Regions from separate parts of the Clostridioides sp. ZZV15-6383 genome, predicted to be linked through region 2. Evidence: predicted binding sites of a transcription regulator. Region 2 holds the regulator's gene; the other holds the start of a gene.
What was found. Region 2 encodes HrcA, which represses chaperone genes, less so after heat shock. Its sites were predicted from a motif close to TTAGCACTCNNNNNNNNNGAGTGCTAA; they were not measured.

Region 1: the regulator HrcA is predicted to act here: its motif matches at 4,886-4,912, upstream of groES (co-chaperone GroES).

The regions. Positions count from the first base shown of each region.
Region 1 covers NZ_JAGWCV010000032.1:34,434-41,849, forward strand. Annotated here, with positions in the region: gene guaA (glutamine-hydrolyzing GMP synthase) at 1-177, opposite strand, end outside; purine riboswitch at 398-499, opposite strand; partial or broken gene larC (nickel pincer cofactor biosynthesis protein LarC) at 559-1,742, opposite strand; gene larB (nickel pincer cofactor biosynthesis protein LarB) at 1,827-2,567, opposite strand; gene groL (chaperonin GroEL) at 2,831-4,459, opposite strand; gene groES (co-chaperone GroES) at 4,492-4,776, opposite strand; gene cls (cardiolipin synthase) at 4,969-6,459, opposite strand; gene KGF42_RS12425 (DNA glycosylase) at 6,477-7,352, opposite strand.
Region 2 covers NZ_JAGWCV010000025.1:36,951-44,366, forward strand. Annotated here, with positions in the region: gene dnaJ (molecular chaperone DnaJ) at 1-333, opposite strand, end outside; gene dnaK (molecular chaperone DnaK) at 544-2,391, opposite strand; gene grpE (nucleotide exchange factor GrpE) at 2,483-3,103, opposite strand; gene hrcA (heat-inducible transcriptional repressor HrcA) at 3,133-4,152, opposite strand; gene hemW (radical SAM family heme chaperone HemW) at 4,255-5,430, opposite strand; gene KGF42_RS10840 (amino acid permease) at 5,604-6,917, opposite strand; gene KGF42_RS10845 (CCA tRNA nucleotidyltransferase) at 7,156-7,416, opposite strand, start outside.

The sequences.
Region 1 (7,416 bases), on a different contig from region 2:
CGCACTATTTGGTCCACCTGTAAATATTATCCCTTTAGGATTTTTTTCTTTTATTCTTTCTATGCTTGCAGTACATGGAAGTATTTCACAATATACATTGTTTTCTCTAACTCTTCTAGCTATCAACTGATTATATTGTCCTCCAAAATCTATTACAAGTACTAATTCATGTTTCATAAATTCACATCTCTCCTTGTATAATATAGTTTTTATATATTTATTTTAACACAAGACAGTCTAAATTATATTAAATCTTTTTACACAAAAAACCTGTATAGTAACTTCCATAATTTCTAACAAAAGTGAAATTACTATACAGGCTTCCAAAATACCTCTATCTTATAGCCAACACATAGGGAGTATAACTCGGCCTACACATTTACTTAACTAGGTCTTTTGGTATAATAATTTCACTCATAGTCAAGATATTTACGGTATCTTGGTAGAGACTCTCAGACCATATTTCTGAGCATATACGAGTGAGTTTATATTTTATATATTTTTTTCTGTTTGCTTTTATTTAATAAGGCTGAATATTAATTTATCAAAATTTATTACTTATGTCAATAAGTTTTCACTAAATTCTTCTTTTATTCTAAAATTTATATCAGCAAACACTTTTTTTATAGGAATATCTTCATTTTTTGCTATAGTTTTACATTCATTATATTCTGGAGTAGCCTTAACTAGTTCATCTTTATAATACCCTAATTTCACTGTAACCACACCATATTTTGTATCCAATTTTACAAATTTTCTATCTAGAATCTCTCTATTATACACATTATATCGCACTCCAAAAGTGCTAGTTTCTAAAAGTAATATTTTAATAAATTTTTCTAAATCTGATTTATTACATAAAATTGATACTTTTGTTGCAGGTCTATTCTTCTTCATATAAATACTCTCTGTATAAATATCTAATGCTTTCTCATCTAATATTTTTTCATACAAATAAGAATAGATTTCTGAAGACATATCATCAATATTTGCACTAATTTCATAAATTAATTCTTCTTTTTTTTTTCACCTAATACAGTTCTTAGCATATTTGGTACTTCAAACTTCTTATGACCTATTCCATATCCAATTTGTTTTGGAGAAAATTCAAACTCATCCACAAACTCATCACACAAGACTTTTATGATTGCAGCTCCTGTTGGGGTTGTACATTCTCCTTTTACATTGTTTAATTTAATTGGTACACCTTTTAAAATTTCCATAGTTGCAGGTGCAGGTATAGGTATAATTCCATGTTCACATTTTACAAATCCTGAACCAACAGACACTGTACTAGCACAAACTTTATCTACACAAAGTAAATCAACTAATATACAAGCTCCTACTATATCTACAATTGAATCTATAGCCCCTACCTCATGAAAATGTATCTTATCTATTGTAGTTCCATGAACTTTTGCTTCTGCTTCCCCAACTACCATAAATATTTTTTTTGATTTAGATTTTACATTTTCATTTAGATTACTCTCATCTATAATTTCAAATATATCAACTAAGTTTCTGTGTGCATGTGTTTCTTTTGTAATTACTTCTACTTTTGTCCCTACTATTCCATTCTCATTCTTTGAGCTGATGTTTATGTTAAATTCATCACTCATTATTAGTTTATGAATTTCCTCCAAAAAAATTTCCTTAGGTACACCTAAATTTAATAAACTCGCAAGGGTCATATCCCCTGATATACCGCTTATTATATCAAAATAAAGTATTTTTTCACTCATATACGTCTCCTCAATTTTAATAGTAAAAATATAATAGAAATTAGATTTTATTATATAATTTATGTTTAATTTATATCAATGTATTTACAGCTTATTTATCATTGCTGCTAAATATCCTGCTCCAAATCCATTGTCAATATTTACAACAGATATTCCAGATGCACAACTATTTAGCATAGCTAACAATGCTGCTAACCCTCCAAAATTCGCCCCATATCCAACAGAAGTTGGAACAGCTATTACTGGAACGTCAACCAATCCACCAACTACACTTGCAAGAGCACCTTCCATTCCTGCAACAGCTACTATTACTCTGGCACTATCTATTTTATGTCTTTTATTTAAAAGCCTATGTATACCTGCCACTCCAACATCATATATTCTATCAACATCATTGCCTAAAAATTTAGCTGTATGATAGGCTTCATCTGCTACTGGTATATCAGAAGTTCCCCCTGTAACAATCACAATTTTACCTTTTCCTATATTCTCTACATCATGATTTTGAATCTTTAGAATTTTAGATAATTCTTCATACTCAGCATGACTATAGATTTCTTTAATTTTTAGAAATGTTTCTTTTCTACATCTTGTCCCCAATATGTTAGAACCTTTTTGATTCATTTTATCAACAATCCCTAAAATATGCTCATCACTCTTACCTTCACAATAAATAACCTCTGGGTATCCATTTCTTAATTCTCTATGATGGTCTATGTTTGCATATCCAAGGTCTTCATAGGGCAAATCTTTTAATTTCTCTAATGCAAAATCTATATCAATATTTTCATTTTTAACCTGTTCAAGCAACTTTCTTAAGTCCATATTATCGCATCCTTTTAAATTTAATTTATTCTCTACCAACAATTATACCTTAATTAATATGTATCTAACATCATAACCTAAAAAATAACAATACACCTCTAAAAATATTATTATAATCTAGATACTAATTATTTGAATATGTATATTGGATTTATAAATACGCAAAAAATTAGATATATATAAAAGAACTATTTCAACTTAGACATTAAAATCTAAGTCGAAATAGTTCTTTATATTAAAATTTATATTTTAAATTTTTTAAATTACATCATACCTGGCATTCCGCCACCCATTCCTGGCATTCCTGCATCTTCTTTCTCAGGAAGGTCAGCAACAGCAGCTTCAGTAGTTAAGAAAGTACCTGCTATTGATGCAGCATTTTGTAAAGCACTTCTACTAACTTTAGTTGGGTCAACTATACCAGCTTCTATCATATTTACATATTTTTCATTTAATGCGTCAAATCCAGTTTCTGCTTCAGCATTAACAACATTTTGTACAATTACAGCACCTTCAAGACCAGCATTTATAGCTATTTGTCTTAACGGCTCTTCTAATGCTTTTTTAACTATTTGAGCACCTAGTTTAACTTCTCCTTCTAAACTCTCAACTAGTGTTCCTATTGCTGGTATGACACTAACAAAAGCAGTTCCTCCACCAGCTACTATACCTTCTTCTACAGCCGCTCTAGTTGCATTAAGAGCATCTTCTATTCTTAATTTTCTTTCTTTTAACTCAACCTCTGTAGCAGCTCCAACTTTGATAACAGCTACTCCTCCAGCAAGTTTAGCTAATCTTTCCATTAATTTTTCTCTGTCAAAATCTGAAGTAGTTTGTTCTACTTGATGTTTAATTTGAGTCACTCTATCTTCTATAGCTTTTTTATCTCCAGAACCATCTACTATTGTAGTACTTTCTTTAGTTACTTTAACAGATGAAGCTCTACCTAACATAGATAAATCAGCTTCTTTTAAATCATAACCTAATTCTTCTGATATTACTTGAGCACCTGTAAGTATTGCTATATCTTGAAGCATTTCTTTTCTTCTATCTCCAAAACCTGGAGCTTTAACTGCTACTACATCAAATGTTCCTCTTAATTTATTAACTACTAATGTAGATAATGCTTCACCCTCTACATCTTCAGCTATTATTAATAACTTTTTACCTTGTTGAACTATTTGCTCAAGAATTGGTAACAATTCTTGTATGTTAGATATTTTTTTATCAGTGATTAGTATATATGGGTCATTTAAAACTGCTTCCATCTTATCTACATCTGTAACCATATATGCAGAAACAAACCCTCTATCAAATTGCATACCTTCAACAGCATCTAATTCAGTATTCATAGTTTGAGATTCTTCAACAGTTATAACTCCATCTTTACCTACTATTTCCATAGCTTCTGCTATTAATTTTCCAACTTCTTCATCACCAGCAGATATAGAAGCAACCTGAGATATAGCTTCTTGTGTTTCTACTATTCTTGATTGATTTTTTAATTCTTCTACTGCTAGTATTACTGCCTTTTGTATTCCTTTTCTTAATAGGATTGGGTTAGCCCCTGCTGTTACATTCTTTAAACCTTCTCTTATTATAGCTTGTGCTAAAACTGTAGCAGTTGTAGTACCATCTCCAGCTACATCGTTAGTTTTTGTCGCAACTTCTTTAACTAACTGAGCACCCATATTTTCAAATCTATCTTCTAACTCTATCTCTTTTGCTATAGTTACACCATCATTAGTTATAAGTGGAGAACCAAATTTTTTATCTAATATAACATTTCTTCCTTTAGGTCCTAATGTTACTTTTACTGTATCTGCTAATTTATTTACACCAGTTTCTAAAGCTCTTCTTGTTTCTTCTGAAAATTTAATTTCTTTAGCCATTTTAAACGCCTCCTAATAAATTCATTCTATATTTATTCAATAACAGCTAATACATCACTCTGTCTTAGTATTGTATACTCTTGTCCTTCTATCTTAACTTCTGTTCCAGAATATTTTTGGAATATAACCTTGTCTCCTACTGTCAATTCCATCTTTATTTCTTTCCCTTCAAATATTCCACCTGGTCCAACTTCTACAACTTCAGCTATTTGAGGTTGCTCTTTAGCTGCTCCTGGTAAAACTATTCCACTTGCAGTTTTTTCTTCTGCTTCTACTTTTTTGATTACTACTCTGTCAGCTAATGGTCTTATTTTCATTATTAACGCCTCCTAAAATATTAAGTATAGACTAGTTCGCCTATGTTTTTAGTTATTTTTAGATTAATACTACTTTTATATGTAGATTTATATATATACTTTTTATTTATTATCACTCTATCTAATAGAGTGCTAACAATTATTATAATATACCAATCACACATAATTTTCAATACCTTTTTTAATAATTTTTTATAATATTGGTGAAAATAGTCTTGCTACAGATTCTTTGATTTTTTGTATGATATTTCTATTCTTAAATACCTCCAAATTAAGTTCTTCACAGTGACTTAAATCTTCAAAGAAATCATCTGTCATTACTCTAATAACTTCTTCATCATAAATAAATGCATTTACTTCAAAGTTAAGCATAAAACTTCTTAAATCCATATTAGCTGTACCTGCAGAAGCAATTTTATCATCTATTATTACGACTTTAGAATGGATAAACCCTTTATTGTACAAATAAACTTTGCCACCTGCTCTTAATATTTCTTCAAAATATGAATAAGATGCTATGTTTACTATCTTATGGTCTGCAATTTTTGGAAATATTATCCTCACATCGACTCCACTAAGCGCAGCACTTTTTATAGCTTTTAATAAGCTTTCATCTGGAATAAAATATGGCGTTTCTATATAAACATTTTGTCTAGCTTGGCATATTGCAGAAAAATAAGCATAATGAATATCTTCCCAGTCACTATCTGGACCACTTGCAACAACCTGTATCATACTTTCACCAATATTCCCTACACTTGGAAAGTAATTTTTAGTTACCAAGACTTCTTTTGTTGTATAATACCAGTCAATCAAGAATGTCATTTGAAGCATGTATACAGAAATACCTTTAATCCTAATGTGAGTATCTCTCCAATATCCAAACTTATCATTTTTTCCTAAATATTCATCTCCTATATTTATTCCACCTGTATATCCAATTATTCCATCAATAACAACAATTTTTCTATGATTTCTATAGTTTAATTTTCCTCCTATTATAGGAAATTTTGTAGGTAAAAATGCTGCAATTTCTATACCTACTTCTCTCATTTCTCGGAAAAATTTTCTATTAAACCAAAATCTCCAACATCCTACATCATCATATAAAATTCTTATTTTAACGCCTTCTTTGGCTTTTTTTATAAGTTCTTCTTTTAACACCCTACCTATTTCACTATCTTTGATGATAAAGTACTCTAAATGTATATGGTCTTTAGCTTCTCTTATATCTTCTATAAGTCTTTTAAACTTTTCATTTCCATCTACAAATACATCCACCTTATTATTTTTAGTAAAGGGAAACATACCAGTCTTCAACAACATATTTATTACCCTTTTTCTATAACTACCATCCTCTTCGTCTCTTAAAAGCTTATTTTGCTTTATAGATTCCTTTTCTAGTTCAACTATTTCTGTTATCTTTTCTAATGTATCAAAGAGTTTCTTTTCTTTTATATTATTAGCTAGTTTTTGAGTCTTAAATAATTTTCGTTTTCTAATATTTCTACCTGAAATAGCATATATAATTAAACCTATACCCGGAAATATAATAAACATCAATAACCAAGACATGGTTTTTGCAGGGTCTCTATTTTCAAGCAATATAATCACAGAAATTATGGCTCCAGCTAGATATGATATAATTAAATAGAACAGAAATATTGTTCCTATTACTCCCATAATTTCTCCCCCTTAATTTATTTTCCTATACCGAGTTCTCTTGCATAGTAAAATAAGTACTGTTGAGCAAATCCAGACATTTCTTTAAATTTATCAATTCCATAAGTTCTCATTTTAGGTAAACTCATATCTTCATCTATATAGAATTCTTGCATAACTCTCTTAACCCAAACATCAACTGGAAAAGAATCATATTTTTGCATTCCAAATAATGCAATACAATCACATACTTTTGGTCCTACTCCATTAAATTTTAAAAGCTCTTTTCTACAATCATCTGTACTTAAATTTGTATATTCAGATACCTTATCATTATTTTCTATAACTGCCTGTGTAGTGCTTTTTATGTACTTATCTCTAAAACCTGTTTGACATGCTCTTATTTCCTCTTGCGAGGCCTTATTCAGCTCTTCTGGTGTTGGGAATGCATAGTATTCATTACCTTCATACTCACCTATATACTTACCAAATTTTCTTGATAAATTTTCTATTGCTCTTTGTATCATAGGAATTCTATTATTAGAGGAAATTATAAATGATATAAGCATTTCCCATCCATCTTGTCTTAATATTCTTATTCCCCATCCAAATTCAGTAGCCTTATTTAAATATTCATCCATATTTTTTAGCTTATTCTTTATTTCTGTATAATCAGTTCCTAAATCAAAGTAATTATACCAAATACTATTAAACTCCTTTAAATTTGTATTATTTAAATATATTTTATCATTCTCTTTTTTGACATTTAATATTCTCCCCTTTGCAACACCAGTGTATGAGCCATCTTCTTGTTTGTGCCATCTAAAACATTGACCACACTCAAATATATGTACTGGGTCAAAATCTGTTACTCCTTCTAGTATAACTCCATTATCATTTTCATAAACATTCATATACCAAATCTCCTTAATATTTATATTTTCATTTTATTTATTTACTTAAAAACTTAACTTTAAT
Region 2 (7,416 bases):
GAAGCTTCCTCCAAACATGTCACCAAATATATCTCCGAACATATCTTCAAAACCACCAAAGCCTTGACCGCCAAATCCTCCTTGACCACCAAAACCTCCTTGACCATTCAGCCCATCATGTCCAAACTGGTCATAAGTTTTTCTCTTAGTATCATCAGATAGAACTTCATAAGCTTCATTTATCTCTTTAAACTTTTCTTCTGCTTCTTCATCTCCAGGATTTCTATCTGGATGGTACTTCATTGCTAATTTTCTGTAAGCTTTTTTTATCTCTTGAGCTTCTGCACCTTTACTGATACCTAAGACTTCATAATAATCCCTTTTTGTACTCAAAAATTGACACCACCTTCATTTTACAAAACGATAGCTTGTAGAATAATAAACTACAAGCTATCATTAATTCTTATATTCTACTTTAAGTTATATAATCTATGATATATTATATTCTTTATGATGTGTATTGTCCATATATCTTTAACATATATATGATTTTCACAAATCATATATGCTCCAATTATCATTTAGTGTTACATATTATATAGCTTATTTATCTTCATCTACTTCTTTAAAGTCAGCATCTACTACATTGTCATCTTTAGGACCATTGTCTTGAGCTTGTTCTGCACCTTGTGTTGCTTGTTGCTCTTGAGCTGCTTTTTGGTACATTTCTTGAGATACTTTTTGGAACTTAGTCATTACTTCATCTGTAGCTTTCTTAAGTTCTTCTGCTGTAGCATCTTGATTATCTTTTACAGTTTTTAAGTCTGCTATAGCTTTTTCTATATCCTCTTTATCACTTGAACTTATTTTATCTCCAAGTTCATTTAAAGTTTTTTCAGTTTGATATATAGTAGATTCAGCTTGATTGAACGCTTCTATTTTTTCTTTCTTTTGTTTATCAGCTTCTGCATTCATTTCTGCTTCTTTTATCTTTTGCTCTATTTCTGCTTCTGATAGATTAGTGTTTGATGTTATAGTTATTTTTTGTTCTTTTCCTGTACCTAAATCTTTAGCTGAAACATTAACTATACCATTTGCGTCTATATCAAACGTAACTTCTATTTGAGGTATTCCTCTTTGTGCTGGTGGTATATCTGTTAATTGGAATCTTCCTAAAGTTGTATTGTCATAAGCCATACTTCTTTCACCTTGAAGAACGTGTATATCAACAGCTGTTTGATTATCTGCAGCAGTTGAGAATACTTGAGATTTCTTAGTTGGTATTGTAGTATTTCTTTCTATTATCTTAGTCATTACATTACCCATAGTTTCTATACCAAGAGATAATGGAGTAACATCTAGTAATAATAAGTCTTTAACATCTCCTGCTAAAACTCCAGCTTGTATAGAAGCACCTGCTGCAACACACTCATCTGGGTTTATACCTTTGTGAGGTTCTTTTCCTATAAATTTCTTAACAGCTTCTTGTACTGCTGGTATTCTTGTAGAACCACCTACTAATAATACATCATCTATATCACCTGTAGAAAGTCCTGCATCTTGTAAAGCTGTCTTAGTTGGCTCCATAGTTTTTTCAACTAAACCTCTAGTTAATTCTTCAAATTTAGCTCTTGATAAATCTATATTTAAGTGTTTTGGTCCTTCTGCTGTAGCAGTTATGAAAGGTAAGTTTATATTTGAACTCATTGTTGATGATAATTCTTTCTTAGCCTTTTCTGCTGCTTCTTTTAATCTTTGAAGAGCCATTTTATCATTTCTTAAATCTACACCTTCAGCTTTTTTAAATTCCTCTGCTAAATAATCTATTACTATTTGGTCAAAGTCATCTCCACCTAATCTATTGTTACCTGCTGTAGCTAAAACTTCAAAAGTTCCATCTCCTATTTCAAGTATAGATACGTCAAAAGTTCCTCCACCTAAGTCAAATACTAATATTTTCTTTTCTTGGTCTAATTTATCCATACCATAAGCAAGAGCAGCTGCTGTTGGCTCATTTATTATTCTCTTAACATCAAGTCCTGCTATTCTACCAGCATCTTTAGTAGCTTGTCTTTGAGCATCTGTAAAATAAGCTGGAACTGTTATAACTGCTTCTGTTACTGTTTGTCCTAAGTAACTTTCTGCATCTGATTTTAATTTTTGTAATATTATTGCTGATATTTCTTGTGGAGTATATGATTTCCCATCTATATTTACTTTATAATCAGTTCCCATATGAGTTTTTATAGAAGTTATTGTTTTGTCTGCATTTGTAACTGCTTGTCTTTTTGCAGGTTCTCCAACTATTCTTTCACCATCTTTTGTAAATGCTACTACTGATGGAGTAGTTCTCATACCTTCACTATTTGCTATTATTTGTGCTTCTCCACCTTCTAATACTGCAACACATGAATTTGTTGTTCCTAAATCTATTCCTATTATTTTTCCCATGACTAAAATCCTCCTCGAGTAATTATATAATTAAGTTTTACTTATTTTAATATTTTATATTAAGTTAAATAATTTAACCTTTAATTTATACTTAGCAAGAAACTTTAACCATTGAAGGTCTTACAACTTTAGTTCCTAGCTTATATCCTTTTTGAAGCACCATTACTATTTGATTTGCTTCAACTCCATCTACACTTTCTTGCATAACTGCTAGATGTAAATTAGGGTCAAATTCCTTAGATTCTGCTTCTATTTCTTCTACTCCAAATTTTACTAGAGTGTCTATTAACTGTTTATGTACAAGGCTTATACCCTTATACATAGTATCTTCCTTATTTTCACATGCATCTAAGGCTCTTTCCATACTATCTATAACTGGTATCAACTCAGTTATTATCTTTTCATTTGCAAATACACCTATCGTTTCTTTCTCTTGTTGAGTTCTTCTTCTGTAGTTTGCATATTCGGCTTGAAGTCTTTGATATTTATCATTTAATTCATCTAACTCATCCTGCAATTTCTTTTCTGCTAACTTAGAATTTATATCTGTTACATTTTCATCATCAACTTCTTTTTCATCAGTTTTTTCACCTGACGTTTCACATTCTTCATTAACAACTTCCTCTTCTAACTCTACTTGAGTTTCAGATTCTTGGTTAATAGAAGTATCATTTTCTTCTCTTACTTCCTGTTGTTCATTTTTTTTATCCAAGACTTTACACCTCGCAATTTAAAATTTCTTTACTTTCTATTAATTAATAAACTCATATAATTTATTATAGAGTAAATTCTAGCATAATCCATTCTTGTAGGGCCTATAAAGCTTATTCGCCCAACCAAGTCTCTATCTACATTATAAGTTGCTGTAACTATACTACAATCCTGTGCCAGTTCACAATCATTATCACTACCAATTATTATATTTAGATTGTCTTTTTGTATTCCCTTTGATTTAATTATATCTGCTATCGTTTCCTTTTTTTCCAACATATTTAAAAATGACTTTGCTTTTAATACATCATTAAATTCTGGATAACTAAATATATTAGTAGCCCCATTTAATGATAGAGAAAAATCTTCTTCTTTCATATTTGAGTTCAAAGCATTTAAAAGCTCATCTATAAGCCCAGAATACTCACTTATTTCGTATTTAATAAAAGCAATTAGATTATCATCCAAATCTGTTATACTTTTACCTAAGAGCTTCCTTGTAAGATTATCAGAAATCAAATTTAACTTAGATTGATCTAAATATACATTAGTTGTAAGGTTAGCTTTTTTTAAGTCCCCTTTATCTGTTACAACTATAAGTAAAATATTATTGTCATTCATGGCAACCAACTGTATGTGCTTTATAACACTTTGATTTATTAAACTCTTAGTGACTGCTACAGTTGTATAGTTTGTTAGTTGAGATAATAGCTTAGAAGTTTCATGAATCAATTCTTTTATATGATTTATATTGTGATTCATACATTGTTCAATAAGAATCTTATCATTATCATCCAATTCACTTTTACTCATAAGAGAGTTTACATATAACTTATAGCCTTTTTCAGATGGAACTCTACCCGCAGAAGTATGAGGCTGAATTAAGTATCCTAATTCTTCAAGGTCAGCCATTTCATTTCTTATGGTAGCAGCACTAACACCTAAATCATGTCTTTTAGATATTGTTCTAGAACCTATAGCTTCAGCTGTTTCTATATAATCTTTAACTATAGCTTTGAGGATATTTAATTTTCTTTCATTTAATTCCATATTATTATACCTCCTAGCTGTTAGCACTCACCAAGTTCGAGTGCTAAAAAGATTATATATATTATATACCATTATAAATTTATTTTGTCAACACCTTAAAAATTATTCCATAAATTCTATAAATATACTATTAGATATTTCTCTTCCTTTTTGAGTTAATTGTATACCTTCAAAGCTCTGATTTACAAGCTTTCTAGTTGATAGCATTTCTATTTGCTTACTATACTTTTCTCTAAAATCTATTCCAAATTTTTTTTTGAAATCTTCAAATTTTATACCTTTATTCATTCGAAGCCCCATAAATATCTTTTCTTCTATCATATCTTTTTCAGAAAGAATTTCACTTTCTTGTATTGGTTTTTTTCTTTTTGATAACATTAAATGATAATCCTCTAAAGATTCTAAATTATTATATCTGTTCTTATTGATATAGCCAGAAGCTCCTGCTCCAAATCCTATATAATGTTCACATTCCCAATATAAAATATTATGCTCACAATTATAGCCTTCTTTTGAGTAGTTTGATATTTCATATTGATTATATCCTTTTGACTTTAGATAGTTTATCGTATACTCATACATTTCTATATCTACATTTTCATCTATAAGTTCAAATTTATTACTCTCATACATATTGTATAGTTCAGTACCTTCTTCTAATATAAGAGAATAAGCCGATATATGTGTTGGATTTAAGTCTACAACTTTTTGAAGAGTTTCCTTCCAATCACACAAAGTTTGATTTGGAAGACTGTACATTAAATCTATATTAATGTTTTTAAAACCTACACTTAACGCATCTTTATAGTTTTTCTCAAATTCTTCATAAGTATGTATTCTTCCTATAAAATTTAAATGCTTTTCTTGAACAGCTTGTAATCCTATACTAAGCCTATTTACACCAATATCTTTCATAGTTCTTAATTTTTCTAATGTCAATGTACCAGGATTACACTCTATAGTTATTTCTGCATTCTCATCTATGTTAAACATTTCTTTTATACTTGTAAATACTTCTCTTATTTCATTAGATGTTAATATACTAGGTGTACCTCCACCTACAAATATACTAGTTATTTTGTCATTTTTATTTAGACTATAACATTCTTTATTTTTATATTCATTATCTTTATATAATTTATTACTGTATAATTCCATTTCTATTTTTAAATCTTCTATATATCTTTTTTTTGAATCTATATCCATTTTATAAGAATTAAAGTCACAATACTTACATTTTTTCACACAAAATGGAATATGTATATAAAGTCCTAGCATTTTTTATTCCTCATTTCTTAAATTGTCTTAAATCATCAATTACTAAATTATAAATCAAACAAGATAGCATATCAAGTAACATATATAACACTCATATTATGTAATATTATAAAAAATTTGGATAAAAGTTAATTTTTACTTTTATCCAAATTCATCTAACTTAAATTAGGTAGTTATCTTTTTTTCATATAATAATAAACTGGTAAACCTAATAGTGTTATAAATATTCCACCTAAAGATATTATTGTTGAAGTCAATATTTGATTTATTATTACGAACAGTCCACCTAATATAGCTATAATTGGTATTACTGGGTATAAAGGAACTTTATACGGTCTGTATAAATCTGGTTTTTCTCTTCTAAGTCTCATAACTCCTATAAAAGTCAATACATAAAATACCCATATTGAAAATATAGTTAAATCTGTTAAAAGATTAAATTGTCCAGATAATGCATATACACAGGCTAATACAGTTATTAGTAATATTGAATTTACAGGAGAACCTCCAGAGTTTACTTTTAAAAGAGTCTTAGACGCTGGCAAAGTTCCCATTTCAGCTAATGTATATGGTATTCTTGAACCTGTCAATAAATATCCATTTAATGTACCAAATACTGATATTAATATACCCACAGTTATTACTTTTCCACCTAAATTTCCAAATAATCTTGTTGCAACCAATGTAGCTGGTGAAGTAACTGTTGCTAGTTCACTTGCTGGTACGACCCAAAGATATGCTATATTTATTATAATATAAACTGCCATAACTAACGATAAACCACCAACTATTGCTCTTGGCAAGTCTTTCTCTGGAGATTTCATTTCTCCTGATATAGCTCCAACATTTATCCAACCATCATATGCAAACAAAGTAGCTATTAGTACTTGTCCAAGTGCATTTGATACATTAACACCCTCTCCTACAAATGGATTTAATACTTCACTACTTTGACCTTTAATAAACCCAAAGATTATTATTAAAATTAAAGGTATCATCTTTCCAATAGTAGCTACTGTCTGAACTTTTCCACCTAATGATGAACCAATTATGTTGAGTAATGCCAGAAAGAGTATAACACCAATTGCTATAGGAAGTACATTAGCCAAATTACTTGGACTCATACCTAAAAGTTCAGATGCTTGTTGAGCAAATATTACTCCTAACGCTGCTGATGTGCCTGGAAAAAATAATACAGTTTGCATCCATCCAGTTAAAAAACCTAACTTTTCTCCATATATTTCTTCGATATAAATCATCATACCACCAGTTTTTGGTATAGCAGCTGAGATTTCTGTGGCCGTAAGCCCAGCAGTTATTGTTATAAAACCACCTAAAAACCATGCTATAATACCTAGACCTGGAGCTCCATTAGTTGTAGTGTATATTGCTTGTGGCTTAAAAAAAACTCCCGAACCTATAACCATACCTACAACAGTAGAAAGAGCTGCTGAAAGACCAATAGTCTTTTGTAGTTGAGTACGCATCCTGTTCCTCCTCACTGTTTTACAGTATATAAAATATTAATTTTATAAATTTATGGTTTTAGTATTCCCAAAGTTTTTTTTTATATTAATCTACTAATTCTAGATTAATTTTCTATACATTTAAAAATTACATAATCCTAGTTTCTAAAATATTCTCTAAAAATTATTTACATTATCTAAATGGGCATTGTATTTTCTAATCTTCAAATTAATCAGAATAAAATTTTTATATTTGAGTCTAAAATGTATATATATTTAATGCTTTTTCTTTCAGTACTTCTTTTTCATTTAGCTCTGGATTATTTATAACTATTTCAAGCATCTTATTTAAAATATGTCCTATGTCTTTACCTGGTTTTATCCCTATAGATATTAAATCTTTTCCGTTAATAGCTAAATCTTTAATATTAAAACACTCTTTTTGATTTATTATATGTTTAAATTCTTTTTCACACTCAATAAGATTCAATATCTTTTGTTTCGCATATTTTGGATTTTT